2 regions of the Rhabdaerophilum sp. genome follow, and region 2 is predicted to be linked to the other one. Evidence: predicted binding sites of a transcription regulator. Region 2 holds the regulator's gene; the other holds the start of a gene.
The links. Region 2 encodes HrcA, which represses chaperone genes, less so after heat shock. Its sites were predicted from a motif close to GTTAGCACTCNCNNNNNGNGAGTGCTAAC; they were not measured.
Positions count from the first base shown of each region.

Region 1: the regulator HrcA is predicted to act here: its motif matches at 11,614-11,642, upstream of groES (co-chaperone GroES).

Region 1 covers NZ_JBJTDY010000010.1:144-15,097, reverse strand. The annotation lists gene mnmA (tRNA 2-thiouridine(34) synthase MnmA) at 1-519, shown strand, start outside; gene ACKODO_RS00900 (class I SAM-dependent methyltransferase) at 541-1,218, shown strand; tRNA gene ACKODO_RS00895 (tRNA-Met) at 1,292-1,368, shown strand; gene ACKODO_RS00890 (hypothetical protein) at 1,406-2,071, opposite strand; gene ACKODO_RS00885 (TadE/TadG family type IV pilus assembly protein) at 2,082-2,648, opposite strand; gene ACKODO_RS00880 (pilus assembly protein N-terminal domain-containing protein) at 2,874-3,356, opposite strand; gene ACKODO_RS00875 (Flp family type IVb pilin) at 3,872-4,048, shown strand; gene aceB (malate synthase A) at 4,258-5,838, shown strand; gene ACKODO_RS00865 (NUDIX hydrolase) at 6,100-6,666, shown strand; gene ACKODO_RS00860 (DUF2076 domain-containing protein) at 6,773-7,426, shown strand; gene ACKODO_RS00855 (L,D-transpeptidase) at 7,521-8,282, opposite strand; gene ACKODO_RS00850 (protein phosphatase CheZ) at 8,601-9,386, shown strand; gene ACKODO_RS00845 (hypothetical protein) at 9,402-9,605, opposite strand; gene ACKODO_RS00840 (sulfite exporter TauE/SafE family protein) at 9,814-10,620, shown strand; gene ACKODO_RS00835 (DMT family transporter) at 10,617-11,495, shown strand; gene groES (co-chaperone GroES) at 11,762-12,049, shown strand; gene groL (chaperonin GroEL) at 12,089-13,732, shown strand; gene ACKODO_RS00820 (DoxX family protein) at 14,079-14,507, shown strand; gene ACKODO_RS00815 (hypothetical protein) at 14,510-14,875, opposite strand.
Region 2 covers NZ_JBJTDY010000123.1:7,473-22,426, reverse strand. The annotation lists gene ACKODO_RS09620 (hypothetical protein) at 250-624, opposite strand; gene ACKODO_RS09615 (DUF4258 domain-containing protein) at 615-1,037, opposite strand; gene hrcA (heat-inducible transcriptional repressor HrcA) at 1,184-2,281, opposite strand; gene rph (ribonuclease PH) at 2,456-3,172, shown strand; gene ACKODO_RS09600 (non-canonical purine NTP pyrophosphatase) at 3,169-3,822, shown strand; gene hemW (radical SAM family heme chaperone HemW) at 3,819-4,991, shown strand; gene ACKODO_RS09590 (penicillin-binding protein activator) at 5,004-6,206, opposite strand; gene rsmI (16S rRNA (cytidine(1402)-2'-O)-methyltransferase) at 6,447-7,325, shown strand; gene ACKODO_RS09580 (YraN family protein) at 7,329-7,688, shown strand; gene gshB (glutathione synthase) at 7,722-8,669, shown strand; gene ACKODO_RS09570 ([protein-PII] uridylyltransferase) at 8,674-11,427, shown strand; gene grpE (nucleotide exchange factor GrpE) at 11,528-12,190, shown strand; gene ACKODO_RS09560 (2,3-bisphosphoglycerate-dependent phosphoglycerate mutase) at 12,274-12,894, opposite strand; gene ACKODO_RS09555 (hypothetical protein) at 12,974-13,150, opposite strand; gene dapB (4-hydroxy-tetrahydrodipicolinate reductase) at 13,152-13,994, opposite strand; gene ACKODO_RS09545 (DUF1330 domain-containing protein) at 14,004-14,297, opposite strand; gene ACKODO_RS09540 (DUF1330 domain-containing protein) at 14,297-14,584, opposite strand; gene pyrF (orotidine-5'-phosphate decarboxylase) at 14,597-14,954, opposite strand, start outside.

The DNA of each region.
Region 1 (14,954 bases), on a different contig from region 2:
GAACTTGTGCGCAAGCTGAAGCCGGAGGCGGACCGGCCTGGCGCGATCCGCCATCTCGATGGCCGTGTGCTTGGCCAGCATGAGGGCACCTTCCGCTTCACCATCGGCCAGAGGCGCGGCCTCGGTATCGCCGCGCGCGAGCCGCTCTATGTCATCCGGGTCGATGCCGACCGTTCCGAAGTGATCGTTGGACCGCGTGAGGCGCTCGCCCTGCGCGAGATCCCGCTGCGTGATGTGAACTGGCTCGGCGATACGCCGATCCCATCCGAGGGCCTCGCCATCCATGCCCGCGTGCGTTCCACGCGAGCCCCGAAACCCGCCATGCTGCGGCAGGACGAGCGTGGCATCGTCGTCGAGATTTTCGATGGCGAGGAGGGCGTCGCGCCCGGACAGGCATGCGTTTTCTATGGCGGCGATGGCGCCGGCGCGCGCGTGCTCGGCGGCGGCACCATCATGCGGCAGCCCGAGGGGCGAATCCCCTTGGCGCCTGCCGGCGAAGCCGTTTCAGCCCTTTCCTAAATCGCTTTTCTGGAGCTCCGCATGCAAGATTCCAGCACCGTGAAGGATGTGTCGCTCTCGACCATCACCAAAGCCTACGAGAAATGGGCGCCCTTCTACGATCGGGTCTATCACAAGATGCTCCGGCCTTCGCAGCTCAAGGCCGTCAGCGCCGCGATGGAAAACGGCCCGCGCGTGCTGGAAGTTGGCGTGGGTTCCGGCCTGGCGCTCGGCTATTATCCGCCCGAGGCGCAGGTAACCGGGATCGACCTCTCGAAGCCCATGCTGCACAAGGCCGAGGAAAAGATCGCAGCGCAGGGCCTGAAGAACATCACCGGGCTCGCGGTGATGGATGCCTGCCGTCTCGGTTTCCGGGATGGCACCTTCGATGCGGTGGCCGGCATGTTCATGATCACGCTGGTGCCCGACGCGGAAGCCGCACTCGATGAATTCATGCGCGTGCTGCGGCCGGGGGGCGAGATTGTTCTGGTCAACCACATCGGCGCGGAAAAGGGCCCGATGGCGGCCTTCGAAACCGTGGTGGCGCCGATCGCCAAAAAACTCGGCTGGCGCGCAAATTTCCCGCTGCAACGCCTGCGCGACTGGGCGGCGAGCCGCGGATTCGAGGTTCATGACGTCGACCCGCATGGGCCGATCCACTATTTCACGCTCATCCGGTTGAAGGATCGGCGGGCGGATCGCGCGCCGCTGGCGGCGTGAGGCGCTTTTCGGGCCTGAAGGATTTGCCGGACTTGACATGGCAAGGCCGGCGCTTCTAAGGGTCCCGAAGGTTGGCAGTGTAGCTCAGCTGGTTAGAGCGCGGCACTCATAATGCTGAGGTCGGTGGTTCAAGTCCACTCACTGCTACCAACTCTCGCCCCGGAGCGAGCCGGGCGCGCTTTTCTTGTCAGTTCACGAAGCCAGGGCAGGGTCCGGCGGGAGCAGGGTTGAATTGCACCTTGTTGGCCTGGCGAGAGCGCATGAAGAGCCGATCGCCGAGCGGCATCTCGCCGCCCGAGGCCGCTCCCTTGAACAACTCATCCACGACCTGCGTCGCGACAGATGCCTGATAGCGCATATTCACTTCGGCATGGACGATCGAGGTGCGCGCCGTCCTGAGGCCGACCGGCACGAGATTCGAGGTCGAGCACCGCGCGAGCGCGGTGAAATCACCCCGCAGGGCCGAGTTGGTTGGAACCACCGACCAATCCACGAACACCTTGCCCGAACCATCAATGTCGAAGGAAGTCACGCGCATGCCGATCCGCTCGGCCGGTTGCGGCCACAGCACCGCCTCCGTGGCCTGGAAGATCGAATCCATGTCCGCCTGGCTCACGGCCTGCATCTGAGTCGTCATGTCCGCGAGGGTTCGGGTGAGCAGGGTCACCTTCTTGTCGGCGGTCAGCGCATCGGTGGCGACCACCATGCCGACCCAGACCATCACCATGGCCGGAACCATCAGCGCGAACTCGGTGGCCGCGACGCCGGAGCGGCTTTTTCCAAAGCGGCCCAGCAAACGTCCAGTGGCACGAGAGAAGCGGCGGAGAGGGCGGGAAAAGGATCTAATCATCATCTTGGACCCCTCAACACGCCCCAAAGGGCTCGTTCTTGAAGGCGGCAGAGCCCCCAAGCAGAACCCTGCCATTGTTGAGGCTCGCCACATCGTTGCGGATCATGGCTGTCAGCCCCTGTGCTTCATAATAGGCGCGAATGACCACGATCTGGCAGGGCTGTCCGGGGTTGAATTGCAGGCCACCGGGGTCAAAGGCCCCGTTCTTGACCGGGTTCGGCATGGCCGCAACGCCGAAGGTGTTGAACGCGCGGACATCAAACTGCACCTGTTCGCAGGGGATGATCCAGCCAACCTGATTGCAGAAGCCCGCCCGGAAGGCCGCCAGCTGCGCCGCGCCATTGCCGGAGCCGGCCACCTGGCCCGTCATCGTGAGGCGCTTGGCCTCCTCGACACCCGCCTCGATGGCCGTCGTGCGCAGAAACAGCGTTCCCGTTTCGAGAATGGCGAACAGGAAACCGAAGAACAGAGGTGAGATCATCGCAAATTCAACGGCCGTGGTGCCGGTGCGATTGCGCACGAACTTGCGCAAGCTCCGTCGGCCCTTGCTCGCGCGCCTGGATTCGGATCTTTCCGCCATGCCTTCGCTCCGTTCCTTCCAAGGTGTCACGGGAAGCACGTCGCCAGCTTCAACCGCCCTTGGGAATAGACATACCAAGAGCAACTTGACTTTCAGTTGCGGGGGACCACGAAAAGGCTGCGTGAACGTTTTACCGATTATTCACGCTTTTCTTGCCGGCCGCGATCATGGGCCTGTCGCACGCACGAAACGCGCTATCGTTTCTTCAGGGGCAGGGGAGTAACATCACCGCCTCGTGCCCGCGGCGCTGCTCTGGTTCGCGAGAGCATCCCGACGAAGGCTCTGGTCCGCAGCGCGACCAAAATGCTTTTCCTCGTCTCCGAGCGCGACAGTCGGCTGGCATTTCGGCGAGCAATGGTAATGCGCGGAATCAAGGCCGCGCATCACCAGCAGGCCATGATCCGGCGGAGCGGAAACCGACACGAAGGATTCCGAGATGATCGTGCCGTTCGTATCGAGCGCGATGAAATTCGTGCGGCCGGGCATGCGGCCGGTGATGATGAGCACGCCGTTGCGTTGAACCGTGACATCCGCGATGGCTGGATTGCCGACAATGATCGTTTCCGTGCCGGTCGGCAGTTTCAGGAGCTTCGCCTGATCGAGGAAAACGCCGATCTGGTCGGGGCCGGTCTCTTTGGCAGAGGCCGGCGCGCCGAGGGCCATCGCCGCCAGCATCACGCCAAGGGCAGGAAGACGGAGCCGGGACATCGCACACCTCTCGCAATGGGCAGGCCCATACAGGGGACCGCCGAGACCAAGCAATGGCAAATCAGGGTGAATTTTCGGTAAAGCGCCCGCTTTTTCAGCGCGGCAGGGAAGCATCGCCGGGTGGCGATCGGGCGTTTCGTTCGCCTGTCAGACAGATCGACCCTTGAACAAGCGACCTCCACTGCGAAACGACGTGAGATTTTCTAAATAAAATACTCATGTTAACGGTCTTTTAGCGGTTATTATCCGGCTCAATCACACCATAATTATAGTATCAATCATCAAAATTTGAAACAACAAACGAAATATTGCTTTTTGTAATTGCAGAGAAGTGATAATCGGTTTTTGATTGTTTTAACCAAGCTGCCTTCCTTCCCTGAATTATTTCCCGATTGTTGGTCGTGTTAACGGTCGTGCAACATCCCGGGGCTAAGTTCGCTTTGGTTCCGGCATAAGACTTTTTCCGAGAGGACAGGTCGCCGAAGACCTTTGGAGCAAATCAAAAGGAGCACACCATGTCGATTTTCAACCGTTTCGTGAAGGACGAGTCCGGCGCCACCGCGATCGAGTATTCGCTGATCGCCGCCCTGATGGCCGCCGCCGTCATTGCCGCGCTCTCGACCTTCTCGGGCAGCCTGCAGACGGCCTTCACCAATATCGGCACGACGCTGACCACCAAGACCGCTCCGTAACCGTAACCCGCGGGCGACCAGACGTCGATCGATCAAGGGCAGCCTGCGGGCTGCCCTTTTTTTGCGCTGTGGGCCTCGCAATTTTCGGAACCTTTCCATTCTTTCCGGAACGGAAGCAGTCCCGTCACAATAAGTCGTCTTGCGAAAAAAACATTTCTGCGGATGATGCGTCCGATTTTTCCGGGTCAGGTTCATGAAGGGGTCTTCTGGTGGCTACGATCGCAATCCGGGGCGCGATGGCTGCCCGCTATGAAGAGATTCTGACCAGGGACGCCCTCGATTTCGTGGCAAGCCTGCAGCGCGCCTTCAATAGTCGCCGCAAGGAATTGCTGGCCGCTCGCGCCGAGCGCCAGAAGCGCTTCGATGCCGGCGAGCTGCCGCGCTTCCTGCCGGAGACCGCCGCCATCCGCTCCGGCGAATGGCGCGTGGCTCCAATTCCGCATGACCTGCTTGATCGCCGCGTGGAAATCACCGGCCCGGTCGATCGGAAGATGGTGATCAACGCGCTGAATTGCGGCGCGAAGGTCTTCATGACCGATTTCGAGGATGCGAATTCCCCGACCTGGTCGAACAATATCGAGGGCCAGATCAACCTGAAGGATCGCTGGGACGGCAAGATCGACTTTACCGATCCCGCATCGGGCAAGGCCTACAAGCTTGGTCCGAACCCGGCCGTGCTGATCGTGCGGCCGCGTGGCTGGCACCTCGACGAGAGCCATCTCGAGATCGATGGCGAGCCCTGCTCCGGTTCGCTCTTCGATTTCGGCCTCTGTTTCTTCCACAACGCGAAGAAGCAGATTGCCGCGGGCTCAGGCCCCTATTTCTACCTGCCGAAGCTCGAAAGCCATCTCGAGGCGCGGCTGTGGAACGATGTCTTCGTGATGGCCCAGAAGGCGCTCGGCCTGCCGGTCGGCACCATCAAGGCGACCGTGCTGATCGAGACCTTGCCCGCGGCTTTCGAGATGGACGAGATCCTGTTCGAACTGAAGGATCATATCGTCGGCCTCAATTGCGGGCGCTGGGATTACATCTTCTCCTTCATCAAGAAGCTCGCCGCGCAGAAGGATTACGCGCTGCCGGATCGCAGCCAGGTGGTGATGGGCAAGGCCTTCCTGCGCGCCTATTCGCTGCTGCTGATCAAGACCTGCCACAAGCGCGGCGCCTTCGCGATGGGCGGCATGGCGGCGCAGATCCCGGTGAAGAACAACCCCGCGGCCAACGAGGCGGCCTTCGCCAAGGTGCGCGCCGACAAGGAGCGCGAGGCCGGCGACGGTCATGACGGCACCTGGGTCGCGCATCCCGATCTCGTTCCGGTGGCGATGGAGGTGTTCAACCGCCTGATGCCGCAGCCCAATCAGCTCGGCGTCGCGCGCAATGATGTGAACATTGCCGAGAAGGATCTGCTGGAAGTTCATGCCGGCACGCGTTCCATCGAGGGTTTCCGCGAGAATATCCGCGTGGGCGTGCAATATATCGAGGCCTGGCTGCGCGGCCGCGGCGCCGTGCCGATCTACAACATGATGGAAGATGCAGCGACCGCCGAGATCTCCCGCGCGCAGATCTGGCAGCAGGTGAAGTACGGCCTGGATTTCGTGGATGGCACGAAGGCCTCGCCCGGGCTGTTCGAAACCTGCCTCAAGGAAGAGATGGAGCGGGTGAAGGGCGAAGTGGGGGCGGAGGCCTTCGAAAAGGGCCGCTTCCCCGAGGCCATCGAGCTTTTCCGCAACCTTTCGCTCGCGTCGAGGTTCGAAGACTTCCTGACGGTTCCGGCCTACCAGAAGATCGTCTGATCCAACTGCCGGAAGAATCGACTGGAGCCGGTTCGGTGAATTCCCTTTCACCGCCCGGCTCTCATTTTTCTCGACGCATCGTCTTCATGCGAACGGGCCTCCGCTTCGCTTGAAAATGTTCCAGAGCATTTTCCGATCCATTGGATACCGGTTGGTCGAAGAAAATGCGCGACATAATCGGAAATGAGAGCGGACGGCCTCTTTCAATCAGGTCGGAGTTGGCTCTAGCGTTGCGGCTCTTCTGACCCGTGAGCCTCTTTCATGTCTGAATTCCTCTCCCGCCTGCGTGCGATTGTCGAAACTTATCTCGCCCATGAGGCGGAAAGCGATGAATGGCTGCCGGTGCTCACTTGGCAGATCGACCAGCAGCACGCGCTCGACAGTCGCGACACCTATCCCGGCCACGTGACGACCAGCGCGATCCTCCTGTCGCCGGATGGCACCGAGACCCTGCTGATCGACCACAAGACCCTGAAGCGCTGGCTGCAACCCGGCGGGCATTACGAACCGGCCGAAACCTTCTGGCTTTCGGCACGTCGAGAAGCGGAGGAGGAAACAGGCCTTTCCGCGCCGCCGCTTCACCCCTGGCACGGAAAGGCGGACCGGCCCTTCCTCATCGACAGCCATGCCGTGCCGGGCAAGGCGAGCCGGGGCGAGCGGCCGCATCTGCATCACGACCTGCAATTCCTGTTCGTGGCAGATCCGGCTTCCCCGCTTGTCGCACAGCTCGAGGAGGTTTCGGCCGTGCGGTGGCACGAAGTGGCGACGCTGGAAGAGGTGACGCCGCGCGGCCTCAAACGGCTGAAACGCCTCGGGCTGGCAAAATAAACCTTTCGGACGGGTCTGGTTGCCACTGAAAATGTCGCAATTCGCCTCTATCTGATGCGTCACGCCGTCCTCTTGGGAGCAACCGGGCGGCGAAATGGAGGAAGGGATGAACCCGCAAGAGCGTCAGGTGATTGACGGTATTTTCGACCGCCTGAAGAACGTTGCAAACCAGCCGCGCGACCCGGAAGCGGAGCGCTATATCGGGGACCTCGTTCAGAAACAGCCCTATGCGACCTATGCACTGGCCCAGTCGGTTTACGTGCAGGAACAGGCGCTGCTGAACCAGCAGCAACAGATCGAGCAGCTTCAGGCCGAAGTCGCGGAATTGCGCGCGCGACCGCAGCAGCCGGCTTCCGGCGGCGGTTTCCTGTCGGGCCTTTTCGGCGGTGGCGGCCAGCAACGTCCACCGGAAAACGTGCCGGCCTATGGCCAGCGTCGCGAGGCGCCGCTTCAGGCCCCGGCCGGTCCGTGGGGTGGGCAGCCTCGAGCCGCGGCACCCGGCCCATGGGGCCAGCCGCAGCGCCAGGGCATGGGCTTCCTCGGCACGGCCGCGGCAGCCGCCACTGGCGTGGCCGGCGGCATGGTGCTCGGCTCGATCCTGTCTTCAGCCTTGGGTGGCGGGGCTGCCAATGCAGCGGCCGTCCCGTCCGGGCATACGCCGCAGGAAAATGCCCCGCAGGAAGAGGAGCAGGGCCACGACCATGTGTCGGATGCCAACTGGGATGATGGCGGCTATGGCGACGACAGCTTCGAGGCATGATCGCCGCCGCTCCTTCAAATGAGATGATGAAGGCCCCGCAGCAAATCCGCGGGGCCTTTTTTCACTCCGGCGGGCCGGTAGAGTGTGATGGAATTCAGATGACCACGACCCGCGTGCCGACCTTCACCCGGTCATAGAGATCAATGACATCCTCGTTGTTCATGCGGATGCAGCCCGAGGAAACCGCGCGGCCGATCGTTTCCGGCTCGTTGGTGCCGTGAATGCGATAAAGCGACGAGCCAAGATAGAGCGCCCGCGCGCCGAGCGGATTATCGGGACCACCCGACATGAAGGGCGGGAGATCCGGGCGACGCTTCAGCATCTGCGCCGGCGGCCGCCAATCCGGCCATTCCGCCTTGCGGGTGATGGATTTAACGCCCGCCCATTCGAAGCCCGGACGACCCACGCCGATTCCATAGCGCAGCGCGCGGCCATCGCCCTGCACGAGATAGAGGAACCGGTTCGGCGTATCGATCACGATCGTGCCCGGGCCATGCGGGCCGTGATAGGTCACTTCCTGTCGCTCGAATTGCGGTTCAACCTCAGGATGGATGCGCGCATCATCGCGGCGCTGGATAAACTGGCTCTCATCGGGCAGCGCGGCGAGCTGGCGGGAGCCCTGCACCGGCAGGTCGATCGCACGGCCGCGCCCGGCATGACGCGGCAACGCATCCGGCACGGCCGGGCGGGCCATGACGGGAGCGCCTTGCCGATGCGAGGGCACAGCACCCGTCATCAGGAATTCGATGAAGCCGCCGCCCATCCGCGAGGTGCCGCGATAGGGGTCTGCCTGTGCCGGCAGGACGGCAACCGAGGCGAGCAGCAAGGCGGCAAAAGCGGAAGCGACGCGAGACATGAGACACCCTTTCCCACCCAGCCCAGAAAGGACTGGAGAACCGCCGCCACGCGGCGTTGGCGGCAAACGAGAATGAAAATATTTTTCAACGGTCGCTGGACGGCAAATATTCATGATTAACATATTCTTATGATCAGGTTTTTCATTTTCTTTTAAAAACAATACTAATGAATCATGAAAGGATTATGCGGAAACGCCTTGTTCATGATGACGGAACAGTGATGTTCGCGGGCCATCGGCGTGAACCACTGTTTAACTCGTGGCGCGCAACGGTAAAGGACACTTTTCGCAAATCCAGCAGCGGCGTTTCGAAGTCCCATGAGCATTCCCCAGCGCAAATTCCGCATTGAAGGCGGCTCCGGTCGCCCCACTCCGGAGGTCTCGCCTGTCGCGTTCGAGGCGGCTCCGGTCGCAATCCCCGAAATGCCGGTCATTCCCCGCATCGAAACGGCCGCATCTTCCACCGCCGTGCTCGACGAGGTCCGCGCCCTGCGCATGATGATCGAACCGCTCTACGGCGTGCTGGAAAACCTCAAGGAGAATTACCGCGAGGAATTGCGGTCCTTCGCGAGCCTCAAGGTGGACATGACCGAGATCGAGAGCGCCATTGCGGGCACCAAGAAGGAGCTTGCGGCCCTGAAGGTTGGCCACAATATCGGTGGTGTGGAGGTTGCTGCGCTCGAACTCGAGACGGTGGTCTCGCAGACCGAGGCTGCCGCGAACGACATCCTCGCTGCGGCCGAATCCATCGAGACCATGGCGGGTGCCATCCAGAGCGAGACAACGCTCGAGGCCTGCAAGGGGCTGGCAAACGACATCGCCGACAAGGTGACCATCATCTACATGGCTTGCAACTTCCAGGATCTTTCGGGCCAGCGGGTGCGCCGCGTGGTGGAAACGCTGAACTTCGTGGAGAGCCGCATCCACAAGATGATCGATGCCTGGGGTGGCCTGCAGGCGCTGCACGAACTTATCGAACAGGAAATCCAGACGCAGGAGGAAGAGCGCGAGACCGAAGGTTCGGCTGCCCTTCTCACCGGCCCGGTTCCGGTCAATGCCGAAGACCATGTCGATCAGGACGCGATCGACGCCCTGTTCCATTGAGCAGGACAGTTCGGATCAATTTTCGGAACGGGGCGGCAAGGCCCCGTTTTTCGTTCCCGCGCGCAGCTTGGCCATGAGCGCGCGCGATCCGGCGCGATCCAGGCGCGAGGCCAGGAGCAGGATGGCAGGTGCCAAGGAAATCACCGGAGTGAAGGTGGGAACGATCGAAGCGGGCAATCGAAACGCCAGCGCCCGGGTTCGCATCAGCAGCACCAGCACCAGCCCGAGCCCGGCCCGCGCGGAAACGAAAAAGGCTCAGGATTTCAGTATCTTGAAATTTTTAATTGCACTCGCGCGCAAGCTAAAGGCAGGATTTCGCAAAAGGTGGCCACAAAGCAGCCGCTGCTCGATTGCGAGGTCCCTCAGCCTCCACTAGTCTCGGATTCGTCGCCGGTTTCCTCCGGCCCTCCCCGACCGAGACCGGCCTTTGCCTTTCTTCGAACAGCTCTCCGCTGCCCTGAGCCAACAGGCTGCGAGCCCGGCCTTCTGGCTGATCGGCGGGGTGACGGTCTTTGTCATTGCGGCCTCGAAGGGAGCGTTCGGGGGTGGCGCGGCCTCGCTGGGCGTGCCGATGCTCTCGCTCATCACGGATCCCATCGGCGCGGCGATCATCGTGGCGCCGCTCATCTCGATGATGGACATGTTCACCCTGCGCACCTTCGGCCCCTCCTCCTGGTCGAAGCCGGATCTGCGCGTTCTGCTGCCGGGTCTTCTGCTGGGGCTGGGGGTCGGCTGGCTTGCCTTTGCGAGCGTCGATCCGCGGCTTGTGGCGCTGATGATCGGCACGATCAGCCTCGCCTTCGCGCTGCACTGGTTCTGGAAGCGGCGCGGCAAGCCGCGGGGGCAAGGCAAGCCTGCCAGCACCCCGCTGGGTTTCATCGCCGGGGCAGCCTCCGGCTTCACCACCTTCATCGCGCATTCCGGCGGTCCGCCGGTCACGATGTATCTGATGCGTCGAAACCTCGGGAAAACGCTGTTCGTGGGCACCACGGCGGCCGTCTTCACCATCGGCAACATCCTCAAGCTTGGACCCTATGGCATGCTGCTGATGGCGCGGCCCGAAACGCTGGCGGGGGCGCTGCTTTATGCGCCCATCGTGCCATTCGGCGTCTGGCTTGGCCTGCGCATCCATCATCGCCTCTCCTATGAGGGCATCATGCTGGCGACGAATGCGCTGCTGATCATCGGCGGGGCGCGGCTGATCTGGCAGGCGCTGGGATCGCTGCTGTCATGAAGCTGCGTCTTCCCTTGCCCTTCCTGCTGGCCCTCGCCGGCATCGCCGTGCTCTGCATCATGGATGCGGTCATCAAGGCGGTGGGCGCGCGCTATCCTACCTTCCAGCTGGCCTTCCTGCGGTTTCTGGCCGGCACGATCTGGACTGTCGCCGCATTGGCCATCCTTCGCCCGGCCTTTCCATCCAAGGAGACGATGCGCGTGAACAGCCTGCGCGGCGTGATCGGCCTCATCACCGCGACAAGCTTCTTCTATGCGCTGCAGACCCTGCCGCTGGCGGAAACCATCGCCTTCTCCTTCCTCTCGCCGCTTTTTCTCGCCCTTTTTGGCGCAGTGATCCTCGGCGAGGCGATCCGCCGCGAAACCTTCAGCGGCCTGGGGCTGGGTTTCGTCGGCATGCTGGTGATGACCTTCGGCCATGGGCTGACCACGGGCGGGCCGCTCATCAGCGCGGCCCTGCACCTTCCCGGCGTGCTCGCGGCGGTGGGTTCGGCCATCAGCTATGCTTTCGGCCTCGTGCTGCTGCGCCAGCGTGCCCAGCAGGATGCGCTGATCATCATCGTGCTGTTCCAGACCACCGTGCCGACCCTGTTGCTTGTCGGTCCCGCCTGGTGGGTTTGGCAACCGGTGCTCGGTAGCGACCTCTGGCTGTTCCTCGCCATCGGCGGGCTCGGCCTGTGCGGCCACATGCTGCTTGCCAATGCCTTCAAGCGGGCGGAGGCCTCGCGGCTGGCGCCAAGCGAATATTCCGCCCTCGTGATGGCGGCCATCCTCGGCTACGGGTTTTTCGGAGAGGTGCCGGGCATCGCGACGCTGGTTGGCGCGATGCTGGTGATCTCGGGGACGGTCATTGCCATGCGCGCGAAGGGCGGCTGAAGGGTCGATTTCCGGCCTTTCCCCCGTGCCGGTCAGGCACGGGTGAAAACCGCATTTGCCGCCTGCGACTTCAGCCACCATGCCATCTTGACACCCGCCAAGCTCATCGCCATATGCCGTTGGCACTCATCAATTATGAGTGCTAACTGGTTTCACGAAGGGGTGTCTCGCGTCGAGGATGAATTCGGTTCTGGCCCCATGGGTCCCGGAAATCCCCCGCGAACCGCGCCCCGCCTTCTTACGAAGCCTTCAAGAGGAAGTTCAAAATGAAGTTTCGTCCCCTGCATGACCGTGTGGTCGTGAAGCGCATCGACAGCGAAGAGAAGACCAAGGGCGGTATCATCATCCCGGATACGGCGAAGGAAAAGCCGCAAGAGGGTGAAGTCGTGGCCGTTGGCCCAGGCGCCCGTGACGAAAGCGGCAAGCTCGTGGCCCTTGACGTGAAGAAGGGCGACCGCGTGCTGTTCGGCAAGTGGTCGGGCACGGAAGTGAAGATCGACGGTGTCGACCTCCTCATCATGAAGGAGAGCGACATCATGGGCGTGATCGCCTGATTAACCCGGCACAATTCCTCAATTTCGGAGTAAGGTAACATGGCTGCGAAAGACGTTCGTTTTTCGTCCGATGCGCGCGACAAGATGCTGCGCGGCGTCGACCTCCTCGCCAATGCGGTGAAGGTCAACCTCGGCCCCCAGGGCCGTAACGTCGTCATCGAGAAGTCCTTCGGCGCCCCGCGCATCACCAAGGACGGCGTGACTGTCGCGAAGGAGATCGAGCTCGCCGACAAGTTCGAGAACATGGGCGCCCAGATGGTGCGCGAAGTGGCCTCGAAGCAGAACGACGCCGCCGGTGACGGCACCACCACCGCGACCGTTCTCGCCCAGTCGATCGTTCGCGAAGGCGCCAAGGCCGTTGCGGCCGGCATGAACCCGATGGACCTCAAGCGCGGCATCGACATGGCCGTGGAAGCGGTCGTCGCGGATCTGAAGAAGAACTCCAAGAAGGTGACCTCGAACGACGAAGTCGCTCAGGTCGGCACCATCTCGGCGAACGGCGACAGCTCGGTCGGCAAGATGATCGCGGAAGCGATGCAGAAGGTCGGCAACGAGGGCGTGATCACGGTCGAGGAAGCCAAGACCGCCGAGACCGAACTCGATGTCGTCGAAGGCATGCAGTTCGACCGCGGTTATTTCTCGCCGTATTTCATCACCAATGCCGAGAAGATGGTGGCGGAGCTCGAGGACCCCTACATCCTCATCTTCGAGAAGAAGCTCTCCTCGCTGCAGCCGATGCTGCCGATCCTCGAATCCGTGGTGCAGACCGGCAAGCCGCTGCTCATCATCGCGGAAGACGTGGAAGGCGAAGCGCTCGCCACGCTCGTGGTCAACAAGCTCCGTGGCGGCCTGAAGGTCGCGGCCGTGAAGGCGCCGGGCTTCGGTGTCCGCCGCAAGGCCATGCTCGAGGATATCGCGATCCTCACCTCCGGCACGATGATCTCTGAAGATCTGGGCATCAAGCTCGAGAACATCTCGCTGAAGGATCTCGGCCGCGCCAAGAAGGTGCGTATCGAGAAGGAAAACACCACGATCGTCGATGGCGCCGGCAAGAAGAAGGACATCGAGGGCCGCGTCGCGCAGATCAAGGCACAGATCGAGGAGACCACCTCGGACTATGACCGCGAGAAGCTCCAGGAGCGTCTGGCGAAGCTCGCGGGCGGCGTCGCGGTGATCCGCGTGGGCGGCTCGACCGAGATCGAGGTGAAGGAAAAGAAGGATCGCGTGGATGACGCGCTGAACGCCACCCGCGCTGCGGTGGAAGAAGGCGTTCTCCCGGGTGGCGGCATCGCCCTGCTCCGCGCTGCCGGTGCGATCGGCAAGCTGAAGCCGGCCAACGAAGACCAGAAGATCGGCATCGAGATCGTCAAGAAGGCGCTCACCACGCCGGCTCGCCAGATCATCGACAATGCCGGTGACGACGCGGCCGTTATCGTCGGCAAGCTGATTGAATCGAAGAACTACAATGACGGCTACAACGCCCAGGTCGGCGAATATGTCGACATGGTGAAGGCCGGCATCATCGATCCGACCAAGGTCGTGCGCACGGCGATCCAGGATGCGGCTTCGGTTGCGGGCCTGCTCATCACCACCGAAGCCATGATCGCGGAAGCCCCGAAGAAGGATGCGCCGGCTGGCGGCATGCCGGGCGGCCCGGGCATGGGCGGCGGGATGGATTTCTGATCCATCCCTAGCCCAAGCCGTCAACCAAGCTCATTCCGGGCAAGCCCGGAATGAGTGGCGGCGGGATGGATTTCTGATCCATCCCTAGCCCAAGCCGTCAACCATACTCATTCCGGGCAAGCTCGGAATGAGTGGCGGCGGGACGGATTTCCAAGAAAATCCTGCGCACGAAGCCGAAACAGAAGGCCCGGAGCAATTCGGGCCTTCTGCGTAAGCACGACTAAAACACGCTCAGCCCACGAATTCGTGTTTATGCAAAAATACAGAATTATATGGAGATAATTGATATTTATTGATCGTTGTTGCAAATATAGAGAGGGACGTTACCATCACGGAGTTTGTCCCAATGCTCAACACGCCTTTCATCCGCAATGCCTCGCTGCTCCTTGCCCGACTGCCCATCGGCTTCATGTTCGCCTCAGCCGGATTCCAGAAGATCGGCGGCTATGCTGGCGTTCAGAAATACATGGATGCCATGGGTGTTCCTGGCGCGCTGCTGCCGCTGGTCATCCTTGCAGAGCTGGGCTTTGGATTGATGCTCATCGTCGGCTTCCAGAGCCGCTATGCGGCGCTGGCTCTCGCCGGCTTCACGCTGCTGGCAACGTTCATCTTCCACTTCAACCTGGGCGACCAGACGCCGGCCCTGTTCTTCTTCAAGAACCTTGCCATCACCGGCGGTCTCATGGCGATCGTGGGTGCGGGCGCGGGCACCTGGTCGGTGGATGAGTGGAAGACTAAGAGCGATACGCGCCTCGCGCCCGGATTCGGAAGCTGATTTCAGCTCCGCACGGCGAAGCGGATGCCTGCACCTTTCCGCTTCGCCCCCGTGTCGTTTTGCATCGGGAAGCGCACGAAAAAGGAATCCTTCCCCTGGAAGCTCTGGCGCGGGGTGTAGATCAGGGCAGAACCCTGCACAGCGAGCGCCCCATGTTTCGGCGGCCGGACCACTTGGATGCCACTCATCGAGACGCGGCCCGACCCGCCGAGATAAACGGAGATCGTGCACGGTTCCCCTACCCGAACTCCGGTCACCAATCCGTCGCTGCGGGTACCGGCTTGCCCGTGAAAATGCGCGACACAATCGGCCTGTGCCGCCCCGAGGCTCCCCAAAAGCATCAACCCTGCCAAACTGATCAAACGCATTTCAATTCCTCCTTCGCGCCCTGAGCGCCGATGGCAAGTATGCGCTGAACCCTTGCTTTCATGCAAGTCGCCACACGCT
Region 2 (14,954 bases):
CTGGGTGTCCGAGTATTTCAGTTCGAGCCTCACGCGCATCGCGCCAAGGCAGGCCTTGAGAAGGAGCAGATTCTACAGGGCCTCCTGAACGGGAAGCTCAAGCGCTTCGAGGTGCATATCGATGCGGATGTGAAGAATGCCGCCCCAAAGAACCAGATGGCGGCGTCATCAACCCGCTGGCGTCATGGCCGAGCTCGGCCCGGCCATCCACGCCTCGAGAATGCGAAGCCCCCGGAAACGGGGGTTTATTCATTTCTGCATCTTGATACTGCTGCGGCGGAACGACAAAGCCACGGACTGACTATCTTGACCACCGGGGGTCAATTCCAGCCAGCAAACGAAAACGACTACATCGCTGGCGGCTAAATAAACACAATGAAGCGACGGCTCACAGAATGACAAAACGCTGTCTCTTGGGTCGGTCTCGAGACTTTTGATCCAACTCAGAAACTCTTGCCATTCGGAAGACGTGAGGCATTCGCTGACGGCCTTAAATTCTTGATCCAGCCTACGCCACTCGACCTCGCAGACAAGCCATTCGAGATCATTTTCCGTCGGCGGCGCGATAACCTCGACTATCTTGATTGAGAAGAATTCGTCAGATTTTTGCGCAGTTACATGCATGTGACCATCCACCCTTTCGGGCTTAAAACAACGGTGACACGTGAGCCAACATATTTCGTGTTTCCATTGGGTTGAACAATGACACGCAGCGGATTGGTCAGTGCATCCGTAACCATATCAAGAGAAATTCCTCTCTCCTGCATGCGACGTAAGGCATGCCCCGAAATCCCTGTACATTCGGCAACTGGCTCGATGAGTGTTCCATCCGGCGCGACACCAAATGCATCCAAAGATTCGTCATACTCTTCTCCTCCCTCTCCACCCTCCTCCGGCATCCACTGCCCGCCGCGCGGATCGCCGGCCGGCCAGCGCGGCTGGGTGTCCGAGTATTTCAGTTCGAGCCTCACGCGCATCGCGGCGAGGCAGGCCTTGAGGAGGAGCAGGTCCTCGCGGATCGAGAGAACCTCCCGCATGAAAGGCGAGTCAGAAGCGCGAGGGGGCGACAGGCGGGAAGATCGGTGAAGAAGCGGTAACAGCGGAATGGGCTTTCCTTGTCAGGCCTTCATGAAGCGCAACACACCCTCCAACGGTCAAGAGAAAATAGGAATATTTTCCGTTTTTATCCCCGCTCCAGCAGCTTCCCCATCACCCGCGCGGTGTAATCCACCATCGGCACGATGCGCGCGTAATTGAGCCGCTTCGGCCCGATGATGCCGAGCACACCAACGATCTTCTGGTTCTGGTCGCGGAAGGGGGCGGCCACCAGCGAGGAACCCGAGAGCGAAAAAAGCTTGTTCTCCGAGCCGATGAAGATGCGCACGCCATCCCCCTCCTCGGCGCGGGAGAGCAGGTCGATCACGTCCTTGCCGCGTTCGAGATCCTCGAAGAGAAGGCGGATGCGCTCGAGATCGGTCGCGGCCTCGAGGTCTTCGAGCAGGTTCGCCTGCCCGCGCACGATCAGTCGCGTCTCCCCGCCGGATTGCGAGAGGCTCGCGAGCCCGCTTTCCACAAGCCGCGCGGAGAGAGAGTCCATCTCGGCCTGCATGGTGAGGCGATCGCGCTCGATCTCGGCGCGGAGTTCGCCGATCGTGCGGCCCGCGAGGCGATGGTTGAGGTAGTTCGAGGCTTCCGTCAGCGCAGAGGCCGGCAGGCCGGGGGGAAGCGCGAGGATACGGTTTTCCACCGAGCCGTCATCCGCCACCAGCACCACGAGGGCTTGCGTGGGGTCGAGCCGCACGAATTCGATATGCCGCAGCTTCTTGTTGGATTTCGAGGTGACCACCACGCCCGCGCCGCGGCTCACTCCCGAGAGGAGGCTCGTCGCCTCCGCAAGCGCATCCTCGAAGGAGCGGCCCGAGCCGCCCGCCGCGATCTGTGCTTCGATGCGGCTGCGATCCTCCTGGCTGACATCGCCGATCTCAAGGATGGAATCGACGAAGAGCCTGAGGCCTATTTCGGTCGGCAGGCGCCCCGCGCTCACATGCGGCGCGTAGATGAGACCGAGATCCTCGAGATCCTGCATCACGTTGCGTACGGTCGCGGCGGAAAGCGAAACCGGCAGCACTTTCGAGATGTTGCGCGAACCGACGGGCTCGCCACTTTCGAGATAGCCCTCGACGATGCGACGAAAGATGTCGCGTGAACGCAGGTCGAGTTCACTATAGCCTTGCGAGGCATGGGGGGCGGCATGGGCGGGTTTCAGATCGCGGCTCATCAGGCTCCAGAGCATGGAATCACGGGACGAAACGATTTCAGGTTTCATGATACTGCGCTTGGCGCGTATTCCAAAGATGCAGTCCTGCTGCGGCGCAACGCTCTTGAGAAGCGGCCCGGAAGGGCGTAAGACGCCGCCTCTTTCCCCCGACTTCGACACCAGAGAGACGGAGATGCCATGCGCCCCTCCAAACGTGCCGCTGATGAATTGCGGGCTGTGAGCCTCGAACGCGCCTTCGCGCGCCATGCCGAGGGCTCCTGCCTCGTGAAATTCGGCAACACGCATGTGCTCTGCACGGCGACACTGGAAGAAAAGGGCCCCTCCTGGCTGCGCGGCACCGGAAAAGGCTGGGTGACGGCCGAATACTCCATGCTGCCGCGCGCCACTTTGGAGCGAACGCGCCGCGAGGTGACCGCCGGCAAGCCTTCGGGCCGCACGCAGGAAATTCAGCGCCTCATCGGGCGTTCGCTGCGTGCGGTGGTGGATCTCGCGGCGCTCGGCGAAAAGCAGATCGTGCTCGATTGCGATGTCATCCAGGCTGATGGCGGCACGCGCACGGCGTCCGTCACTGGTGCCTGGGTGGCGTTGCATGATTGCTTCCGCTGGATGATGGCGCGGAACATGCTGACGACCATGCCGCTGCGGGACCATGTCGCTGCGATTTCCTGCGGGATCTATCGCGGCAATCCCGTGCTTGATCTCGACTACGCGGAGGATTCCGCAGCCGGGACGGATGCGAATTTCGTGCTGACCGGCACGGGCGGCATCGTGGAAATCCAGGGCACGGCTGAACAGACTCCCTTCTCCGAGGCTGATTTCGCGGCCCTCCTCGGCCTCGCCAAGAAGGGAATCGGCGAGCTCGTCGCCATGCAGAAGGCGGCGATCGGCGCATGAGCGCGAAACGTCTTGCCGGCCGGGTGGTCATCGCCACGCATAATGCGGGCAAGCTCGCGGAAATGCGCGATCTTCTTGAGCCCTATGGCCTCGAACTTGTCTCGGCGGGCGAACTCGGCCTGGCGGAGCCCAAGGAAGATGGCATGTTGTTCGCCGAGAACGCAGCCATCAAGGCCCTTGCCGCCGCGAAGGCCTCAGGCATGCCGGCGATCGCCGATGATTCCGGCCTCGCGGTCGATGCGCTCGATGGCGCTCCGGGCCTCTTTACCGCCGATTGGGCAGGTCTCCCTCGCGACTGGGTGCGCGCCATGACCCGCGTGAAGGCCGAGCTGGAGGCGCGCGAGATCGAGATGGTGGGCGCGCCCGCGCGCTTCGTCTCGGCGCTGGTCGTCGCCTGGCCCGACGGGGAAACCCTTCTGGCCGAAGGGCGTTGTTTCGGACATCTCACCTGGCCGCCGCGGGGCGAGGCAGGTTTCGGCTATGATCCGGTCTTCGTGCCGGAGGGCGAGAGTCGCACGTTTTCCGAGCTTTCCCGCGACGAGAAGCACGGGATACGCGAGAAAGGCGGCCGGCTCACGGGCCTTTCGCATCGTGCCAGGGCTTTCATCCGGCTCATTGAAAAGGCCGGACTGACGAAGGTTTCCGCATGAGCGCGCTCATCCTCCCGCCCTTCGATGCCGGCTTCGGCGTCTATGTGCATTGGCCCTTCTGCCAGGCGAAATGCCCCTATTGCGATTTCAACAGCCACGTCCGCCGCGCCGGCATTGACGAGGCGCGCTTCGTCGCGGCCTTCCGGCGCGAACTGCAGCACATGCGCGAGATGGCGCCGGGCCGCACGGTCTCCTCCATCTTCTTCGGCGGCGGCACGCCCTCGCTGATGAAGCCCGAGACCGTCGGCGGGATTCTCGAGGCGATTGGCGAGAACTGGGCGATTGCGCCGGATTGCGAGATCTCGCTCGAAGCCAACCCCACGAGCGTGGAAGCGGGCCGCTTCAGGGGATACCGCGCGGCGGGCGTGAACCGTGTTTCACTCGGTGTGCAGGCCCTGAACGACGAGCATCTCAAGGCGCTGGGCCGGCTGCACAATGTGGCGGAAGCCCTGGTGGCGATCTCCACCGCCGCCTCGATCTTCGAGCGCTACTCCTTCGACCTGATCTATGCCCGGCCAGGCCAGACGGTGGAGGCGTGGCGCGAGGAGCTGGTCGAAGCGCTCGCGCATGCGCCAACGCATCTCTCGCTCTACCAGCTGACGATCGAGGAAGGCACGGCCTTCCACGCGCTTCACGCCGCAGGCAAGCTGGCGATACCGGATGACGACACCGCCCGCGCGCTGTTCGACACCACGCAGGAGATCTGCTCGAAATTCGGGATGCCGGCCTACGAGGTTTCAAACCACGCCAAGCCCGGCCATGAATGCCGCCACAACCTGCTCTATTGGCGCTATGGCGAATATGCCGGCATTGGCCCCGGCGCGCATGGCCGTCTGGTCACCACACGCGGCCGCCGCGCCTTCGCGACCGAGAAAAGCCCCGAAGCCTGGCTTGATTATGTCGAGCGCGACGGCCATGGCATCGTTTCCGACGAGGCGCTCGACCATGAGGCCGAGGGCGACGAATTCCTGCTGATGGGCCTGCGCCTTTCGGAAGGCATCGACCCCGATCGCTTCCGCCTGCTGCGGGGCCGCGATTTCGAGGCCTCGCGCGTCGAGGCGCTCGTAGAGGAAAATCTGATCGAATTCTGCCCGGATCATCGCCGTCTGCGCGTCACGCGCGCCGGTTTCCCGGTGCTTGATGCGATCGTGGCCGATCTCGCCGCCTGAGGCGGGAACGCCTCAGTTCCCTGCGAAGCTTGTCGGCGCGCCCGAGATCGCCCGCGCATTGCCGCCGCGGATCTCGAAAACCGCGATCCCCCGGTCATTGAGGCCATTGGTGCGGAAGCGGAACACGCCATCCTGCCCGGCAAAGCCATTGGGGTTCGTGAGGTTTCCGTCGGCAAAACGCTGCGCGCCATAGGCCTGGGTCAGCGCGCTGGCGAGCGTCACCGCATCATGGGAAAGCGTCGCGAGCCGCGTCGGGGCCGAACCGAAGCGCTGCTGGTAGCGCGTGGCAAGAGCGTTGAAGCGCGAATTGTCGGGTGCAGCGAACCACGCGCCCTCGAGCGCCGGAAGGCCAATCGCGCGCGGATCATTCCAGATGCCGGTCGAGATCAACTGCGTGGAACGGCTGGTGATGCCCTGGGCCGCGAGTTGCTGCATCACCGCGCCCACGCCATCCGCGCCTTCACCGATGAACAGCGTATCGGACTGGCTCATCACATCCCTCAGGCGCTGTGCGGCCTGGCTGAGGGAGGCCGTATTGCCCGGCTGGAAGCGCTCGACGCGCGTCACCCGGCTGCCCTGCTGATTCGCCACCGACATGAACTCCGCCTCGACCACATTGCCATAGGCCGTCTGCGGGATAAGCGCGGCGAAGGCCTTCTTTCCGCGCGATTGGGCGAAGCCGACCACGCGCTGCACATCGGTCTGCGGCAGGAAGCTCAGGAGAAAAACCCCGCGCTGGGCCACGCCGGCATCGGAGGAGAAGGCGATCATCGGCTTGCCGGCAGGCCGCAGCACAGCGGCGGCCGCCTGCACATTCGGCGCGAAAAGCGGGCCGAGCACAAGTTCTGCGCCCTCCTGCACGGCCTCCTGCGCCGCGAGCCGCGCGCCTTCGGGCGTGCCGCGATCATCCTTCACGATGATCTGGATATTGGATGAGGCAGCATTGCCGCCGGAGAAATCCTCCACCGCGAGCTCGGCAGCATTGCGCAGGCTTTGCGCGGCAGCCTGGCCGTTCTGCGAGGAGATCGGCAGGATGAGGGCAACCTTCACCGAACCATTGCCGATCACGTCACCGGCGGAATTCTGAGGCTGCACCTGATCATTATCGGACGAAAGGCCGAGCGAATCCAGGGGGGAGCCTGCGCAGCCTGCAAGAAACCCGGCCAGTATCAGGCTTGCGCCGAGCCGGCCTGCCCGGGAAAGATCCCATTGCATCTTTCCGCCTCCTTCTCCGATGCTCCCGACCGGCAGCGCCGAGCGCGCTGATCGCAGGCCGATGCCAAAGCCTTTCCAAATTCCATCTATCCGCTTAACCCTGACAAAGAATCGTTAACTTTGTCAGCCGCAAGGCCCGCAAAGCCACAGCTTGCAGAAAACCGTCATCCCGTGCTTGGAGAGGGAAGGCCCGCATGCCATGCATCAGGGCGAGGCGGAGCAGGCCAGCAAGGGCGGCGCATGGCGCATTACCTGTTAAGGGGCGAACGTTTCGAGGCCGGGCCGGTGGAGCCAGGCCTGCATCTCGTGGCGACCCCAATCGGCAACCTGCGGGACATCACCCTCCGTGCGCTCGACACGCTCGCAGGGGCCGATCTTGTCCTCGCGGAGGATACGCGCGTCACGAAAGGGCTTCTCACCCATTTCGGCATCACCACGCACCTTCATGCCTATCACGAGCACAATGCGGCACGGGAGGAAGCGGGACTTCTCGCGCGTCTCAAGGGGGGTGAAACGCTGGCGCTGGTGAGCGATGCCGGCACGCCGATCATCTCCGATCCCGGCCAGAGGCTCGCCCGCGCCGCCCTCACCGAAGGCGTGAAAGTGACGACCGAACCCGGCGCTTCCGCTGTCCTCACCGCCCTGGTGCTTGCCGGGCTTCCAGCCGAGCGCTTTTTCTTCGAAGGTTTCCTGCCGGCGAAGGCGGGCGAACGGCGCCGTCGCATCCAGGAGATTTCCGGCATTCCCGGCACGCTCGTGCTGTTCGAGGCACCGCATCGCGTGGCCGGAACCATGGCCGATCTCGCGAGCCTGCTCGGCAAGCGCGAGGCAGCACTCGCGCGCGAGCTCACCAAGAAATTCGAAACCGTGCGGCGGGGCACCCTGCCGGATCTCGCAGCGGCTCTGGCGGTGGAAGGTCCGCCCAGGGGCGAGATCGTGCTGGTGATCGGTCCGCCGGAGGCGGAAGGGCCGGCGAGCGACGACCGCATCGACGCAGCCCTGCGCGCGGCGCTCGAGAGATACTCGCAGCGCGACGCGGCGGAGATCGTCGCGGGCGAAATGGGGCTCAAGCGCCGCGAAGTTTATGCCCGCGCCTTGCGCCTTTCCGAGAAAGACTAGCCCGTGGACCGGCGCGCAGCCTATCTCTTCGGGCTTGATGCCGAATTCTGGGCGGAAATCCTCCTGCGCCTCAAGGGCTATCGCATCCTCGCGCGGCGTTTCCTTGCAGCCGGTGCCGAAATCGACCTCGTGGCCAAGCGCGGCGGCACGCTCATCTTCGTCGAGGTGAAGGCGCGTGCCACGCTGGATGACGCACTGATCACCCTCACCCCGCAAAAGCTCGCTCGAATCGGGCGGGGCGCGCGAGCCTTCCTCGCGCGCATGCCCGCCATGCCCGAAACGATCCGTTGCGATGCGATCCTCATTGCACCCCGCGCGCTTCCTCGCCATATCAAGGGGGTCGGCGAATTGGCCCTCGACTGATGGGCAGCCCTTCTGATGAACCAGGCACCTCCCATGAGCTTACGCGTCGCGGTCCAGATGGACCCCATCGAGAAGATCAACATCACCGGCGATTCCACCTTCGCCCTGATGCTCGAGGCGCAAGCGCGCGGGCATGACATGGTGGTCTATGGCCCCGAACAGATGTCGCTGAAGGACAATCACCTCACGGCCCGCGTGCGGCCCGTGCGCGTGCGCGACGAGAAGGGCAACCACGCCGATCTTGGCGCGGAAACGCGTGTCGATCTTGCCACCTTCGATGTGGTGCTGATGCGGCAGGACCCACCCTTCGACATGAACTACACCACGGCGACGCATCTGCTCGACCGCATCCACCCGAAGACGCTGGTGGTGAACGACCCCACTTCCGTGCGCAACGCGCCGGAGAAGATCCTCGTCAACGAATTCCCGGACCTCATGCCGCCCACCCTCGTGAGCCGCGATCGGCAGGAAATCGAGGATTTCCGCGCCGAGCATGGCGATCTCGTGATGAAGCCGCTCTATGGCAATGGCGGCGCGGGCGTGTTCCAGGTCGGCCGCGAGGACGAAAACTTCAACGGCTTCTTCGATCTCTTCGCGGGCCTCAGCCGCGAGCCCTGGATGATCCAGAAATTCCTTCCGGCCGTGAAGGCCGGCGACAAGCGCATCATCCTGGTCGAAGGCATCGCGAAGGGGGCGCTCAATCGCGTGCCGGCGGCGGGCGACATTCGCGCCAATCTTGTTCGGGGCGGTGCCGGGCAGGCGACCGACCTTACGCCGCGCGAGAAGGAAATCTGCGCGCGGATCGGCCCGGTGCTGAAGGAACGCGGGCTCATCTTCGTGGGCATCGATGTGATCGACGGCAACCTGACCGAGATCAATGTGACATCCCCGACGGGCCTGCGCGGAATCAAGCGCCTTGGCGGGCTGGATCTCGCGGTCGATATCTGGGATGCGATCGAACATCGCCTGGGGCGGAGTTGAGCGCATGCCCGAGGCCGCGATTCCTCCCTTCCCGCTGGAGCCTGTGAATGCTGCGCCCGATAGCGAAGCGGCGCGCGCGGCCTTCCTGGTCGAGGCGCGCCATTACCTGCTCGATGCGCGCAAGCGGGCGGAAATGCTGCTCTCGGCCGAGGGAGGCCGCGCCTGCGCCATCGCACTCTGCGTGGCGCAGGACCGCTTGATCGCGGCGCTCTACGACCTCGTGACCACGCGCCTCTACCCTAACCCCAACCCTTCCGCGGGTGAGCATCTCGCCATCGTGGCGGTCGGCGGCTATGGGCGCGGCACGCTCGCGCCAGGCTCGGATACCGATGTCCTCTTCCTGCTGCCGGTCTCGACCCCCTGGGCCGAGAACGTGGTCGAGGCCATGCTCTATGTGCTGTGGGATCTCGGCCTCAAGGTCGGCCATTCCACCCGCACCATCGACGAATGCATCCGCACGGGGCGCGAGGATCTGACGATCCGCACGGCTCTCCTGGAATCGCGGCGCATTGCCGGCGAGGATCGGATTTTCCGCGAGTTCGAGACCCGCTTCGACAAGGAGGTCGTGGCGGGCCGCGCGGCGGAATTCGCCCATGCGAAGCTCGCGGAACGCGATGAGCGCATCGCGCGGGCCGGGCTCTCGCGCTATCTCGTCGAGCCGAACGTGAAGGAAGGCAAGGGCGGCCAGCGCGACCTGCAAACGCTTTTCTGGATCGCAAAGTTCGTCTACCGCGTGAAGTCAGTGGAAGGCCTCGTGGAAGCGGGTGTGTTCACGCGCCGAGAGTTGCGCCTGTTCGAGCGCTGCGAGGAATTCCTCTGGCGCGTGCGCTTCCACATGCATTTCGTGGCCGGGCGCCCGGAGGAGCGCCTCACCTTCGACATGCAACGCCTTGTCGCGCAGCGCATGGGCTATCACGGCCGCGACACGCTCAGCGCGGTCGAGCGCTTCATGAAGCACTACTTCCTCGTGGCGAAGGAAGTGGGCGATCTCTCCGCCATTCTCTGCGCCGATCTCGAAATGCGCGAGAAGAAGCCCCGCGCCATGCTCGATCGCTTCATGGGCCGGCTCCGCCGCCGCTCGCGCGCCTTGGCCGGCACGGCAGGTTTCCGGGTTGAAAACAACCGCCTCGCTATCGAAAGCCCGGATGTCTTCGCAAAGGACCCGGTCAACCTCATCCGGCTCTTCTGGTTCGCGGACCAGAACCGGCTCGACCTTCACCCGGCAACCTCGCGGGCGGTGACGCTGAACCTGCGCCTGATCACCGAAACCCTGCGCGCCAATACCGAAGCCAACCAGCTGTTCCTGGAGATCCTCACCTCCCGCAACAGCCCGGAAGCCGTGCTGCGGCTGATGCACGAGACCGGCGTTCTGGGCCGTTTCATCCCGGAATTCCAGCGCATCAGCTCCATGATGCAGTTTTCGATGTATCACCATTACACGGTGGATGAGCACACCCTGCGCTGCATCGGCCTGCTGGCGAAACTCGATTCGGGCGAATTGGGGGAAGATCACCCGCTCTCGCACAACCTGTTGCCGAACATCGCGAATCGCCGCGCGCTCTATGTCGCGCTTTTCTTGCATGATATCGGCAAGGGCCGGCGCGAGGCGCATGAAATCGTGGGTGCGCGCATCGCCCGCTCGCTCTGCCCGCGCCTCGGCCTCTCGCCGCAGGAAACCGAGCTGGTGGCCTGGCTCGTGGAGAAGCATCTTGTGATGTCGCAGACCGCCCAGGGCCGCGATATCTCCGATCCGCGCACCATCCAGAGTTTCGCGGGAACGGTTCAGACACTGGAACGCCTGCGGCTGCTGCTCATCCTCACGGTTTGCGACATCCGCGGCGTCGGCCCCGGCGTCTGGAACGGCTGGAAGGGCCAGCTCCTGCGCGCGCTCTATCGCGAGACCGAGATGGTGATCACCGGCGATTTTGGCGGAGTGGAGCGTTCGGCGCGCATCGAGGCGGCCATCGCGGAATTGCACAAAGGCCTCCCGGATTGGTCGGAAGCGCAGTTCAGGGCCTATGCGCGTCGCCACAACCCTGCCTACTGGATCAAGGTCGATCTTGCGAACCAGCTCCGCCATGCCCGTCTGGTCGAGAAGGGCATGAAATCCGGCGATCATTTCCAGGTGGATTTCACGACCGATGGCTTTCGCGGCGTCACCGAACTCGTGGTGCTGGCGATCGACCATCCGCGCCTGCTCTCGATCCTCACCGGTGCCTGCGCGGCGGCGGGCGCCAACATTGTGGAAGCGCAGATCTTCACCACCAATGACGGTTTCGCCCTTGATACCATCACCATCTCGCGCGCCTTCACCCAGGATGCCGATGAGTTGCGCCGCGCGGATCGCGTGGCCCGTCACATCATCGCGACACTCAAGGGCGAGGTGAAGCTGCCGGAAATCGTTGCCTCGCGCTCGGCGCAGGCTCCGGTCTCGGAAGCATTCACCGTGGCACCGGATGTGGTGATCGACAACGAACTTTCGGCCAAATCGACCGTGGTGGAGGTCACCGGTCTCGACCGGCCGGGCCTGCTCTATGCGCTCACGACCGAGATCGGCAAGCAGAACCTCAACATCAATTCCGCTCGCATCGTCACCTATGGCGAGAAGGCGGTGGACGTGTTCTACGTCACCGATCTCACCGGCGGGAAACTGATGCAGCCGCCGCGGCAGGCGCGACTGAAGAAGGAGTTGCTGGCCGTGCTGGCAAGGCCCGGACAGGTGGACACAACAACGAAATCCGGGGCGGATGCGGCTTGATTTTGAGGCTTCGAAACTCGATATCGCGTCGAGACGCTTGGATGATTTCCAAGGTTTGACACTTTCCAAGGTTTGACACTTTGCAAGGACGGATGACACGATGAGTGCTGAGGAAAAACGTGACGCCACGCCTGCGCCCGAAGCGGCCAGGGCGGAAAGCGAGCGCCTCGCCGCGCTCGAGCGCGACAATACCGATCTCAAGGACCGGCTTCTGCGCGCACTGGCCGAGATGGAGAATCTGCGCCGGCGCACCGAGCGCGAAATCCAGGATACGCGCGCCTTCTCGATCACCAAATTCGCCTCCGACATGGTGGGAACGGCGGATAACCTGCGCCGCGCCATCGAAAGCGCCCCGAAGAGCGAAGAAGGCCAAGCCGCGCACGAGGCCATCGCCAAGGCGATCCAACCGCTGCTCGACGGCGTTGCCCTTACCGAACGTGAGTTGCTGAAGGCGCTGGAGAAGCACGGCGTGAAGCGCCGCGAACCGGTGGGCGAGCGTTTCGATCCGCATCGCGATCAGGCGATGTTCGAGATCCCCGATGAATCCGTGCCGAACGGCACGGTGATGCAGGTGATGCAGGTCGGCTACATGATCGGGGAGCGCGTGCTGCGCCCGGCCATGGTGGGCGTCTCCAGGGGTGGCCCGGCCCGGCCGGCCAACGAGGCGGAAGCCGAGAATCAGGCCGAAGCGCTCAGGCCGGAAATGCCGCGCCCCAATGGCCCGCAGGAGCCGCTGCGGCCGAAATTCGACAAGCGGGCCTGAAACAAGCAGGCCTGAAACAAGGCGGCGAAAACATGAAAAGGCGGGCCAAACGCCCGCCTTCTGCATTGCAAGAGGCGCGATTATCAGCCCTTCAGCACGTCGAGGCTGGCGATTGTCGTATCGGCGTTCAGGCGATAGACCAGCGGCACGCCAGTATCGAGCTCTCGCGCGAGGATCTCGTCGGGCGTGAGGCCCTCCATCGCCATGATGAGCGCGCGCAGGCTGTTGCCATGCGCGGCCACCAGCGTGCGCTTGCCGGCCATGACCTGCGGCAGGATGCGGTGGATGTAGTAGGGCAGCACACGCGCGGCGGTATCCTTCAGGCTCTCGCCGCCCGGCGGGGGCACATCATAGGAGCGGCGCCAGATATGCACCTGCTCCTCGCCCCATTTCGCGCGGGCATCGTCCTTGTTCAGGCCGGATAGCTCGCCGTAATCGCGCTCGTTCAGCGCAAGATCGCGGATCGTCTCGAGGCCGGGCTGGCCGAGTTCGCCGAGGATGAGCCGGCAGGTATGCTGCGCGCGGACCAGATCGGAGGTGAAGGCGATATCGAAGCCGATGCCCCTGGCCTTGAGCCGCTGCCCGGCCGCCCTCGCCTCGCCCACGCCTTTCTCGGTAAGGTCCGGGTCCTTCCAGCCGGTGAACAGGTTCTTGAGGTTCCAGCCGCTCTGGCCATGGCGGCAGAGCACGAGCAGGCGATCCATGATCGTTGGTCCTTGTTTATTCTGGTCGCATGCTTTTCGCGATGAACCGGATTCCACTTCATCGCAGCATGCTCTGGGCTTACTTGGGTGGAAACAGTCGGCGGATCGCCAGCAGCGTCAGATGAATTCCAACAAAGCCACCGAGAATGGCAAAGGCGAAATCGATCCCCGCCAGCCGATCCAGCGCGAGGTAGCAGCCGAAGCCCACCATCACCGCAACCGTGTAGACGAGATATTCCCGGACGATGGGTTTCATGTCAGGCCTCGATGCCGAGAACGTCGTTCATGGAATAGAAGCCCGAGCGGCCATGCGCCCAGCCCCAGAGAGCGGCTTTCACCGCGCCTTGCGCGAAGAGCCCGCGATCCTCGGCGATGTGGCGCAACTCGATGCGCTCGCCATTGCCGGCGAGGATCACCGTGTGGTCGCCCACCACCGTGCCGCCGCGCAGGGCCTGAAAGCCGATCGTGCCATCCGCGCGGGCACCGGTATGGCCGTCCCGCGCCCGCACGGCCGCCTGAGAGAGCGAGACGCCCCGGCCTTTCGCGGCCGCCTCGCCGAGGAGCAGCGCGGTGCCCGAGGGCGCATCCACCTTCATGCGGTGAGGCATCTCGACGATCTCGATATCCCAGCCGCTCTGCAAGGCTTTCGCGGCCTGCTTCACGAGCGCGGCGAGCATGTTCACGCCGAGCGAGAAATTGCCGGACTGAATGAGGGTGGAATGGCGCGCCGCGGCCTTGAGCTTCGCGAAATCCGCCTCCGCAAGCGCCGTGGTGCCCACGACATGCACGAGCCGCGCCTGCGCCGCGAGGCCGGCGAAATGGACGGTCGCGGCGGGGGCCGAAAAATCCAGCACCCCTTGCGCCTTCACGAAGGCTGTCAGCGCATCCTCGGTGATCGGGACGCCATTGGGCATGAGCCCCGCGACCAAGCCCGAATCCTGCCCCAGCAGCGGCGAGCCCTCGCGCTCGATCGCCGCGTGCAGCACCACGCCGGGGGTATCATGGATGGCCTTGATGAGGCTCTTGCCCATGCGGCCACCCGCCCCCACCACCACGAGCCGCATCGGCCCATTCGAAGGCGCGGGAGGGTTGGAAGCCATGGCGGTGCCTCAGGGCTCGGTGCCGGGAACGATGACCAGATCGATCTCGCCGACGGAATCGAGATGGACCTTCGCGGCCTGATATTCCGGGCTCTCGTAGCAGGCAAGCGCGGTTTCGTAATCCTCGAACTCAAGGACGACGTTGTGCTTGCGCGGCGTGCCCTTTGCCACCTTGCCGGCGGGGCCGCGCACGAGAAACTTCGCGCCATATTTCCGGAAGGCGATGGAGTTGAGTTCCCGATAGCGGCCATAGGCCTCCTCGTTGGAGACATCGACCCGCGCGACCCAATAGCCCTTGGCCATCACACGCCCTCCACGATCACGAAATCACCCACGCTCACCGGCCAGCGCAGGCGGCGGGCCTCCATGTATTCGGGCGAGAAGAAATAGGCCTTCGCCTGCTCGAAGCTCTCGAATTCGAGGATGACGTTGCGCGTACGGCCCTCGCCCTCGACGATTTCGGCCTTGCCGCCCCGCGCGAGGATCTTGCCGCCATATTGCGCGATGGCCGCCGAGGCCTTCGCGGCATAGGCCTTGTATGCCTCGGGATCATGCACGGAAACGCGACCGATCAGATAACCTTTGGGCATGGAATTCCTCCTTCAGGAAACAGCCTGGATTTCATCGAGAATGGACTGCATGGCCTGGGCGGGATCGGCGACGCCAGTGATCGGCCGGCCGATCACCATGTGGTCGATGCCGGCGCGGATCGCCTCACCGGGCGTCATCACGCGCTTCTGGTCGCCCAGCGCCGCGCCCGCCGGGCGGATGCCGGGCGTCACGATCTTCAGGCTCTGCCCCACGGCGGCGCGGACGGTCGCCATGTCGGTCGCCGAGCAGACGATGCCCGCGCAACCCGCCTCGTGGATCTGCTTCGCACGCCGCGCGATGAGATCCTGCACGCCCATGCCGTAGCCCGCGCGGGCGAGGTCGCTGTCATCCATCGAGGTCATCACCGAG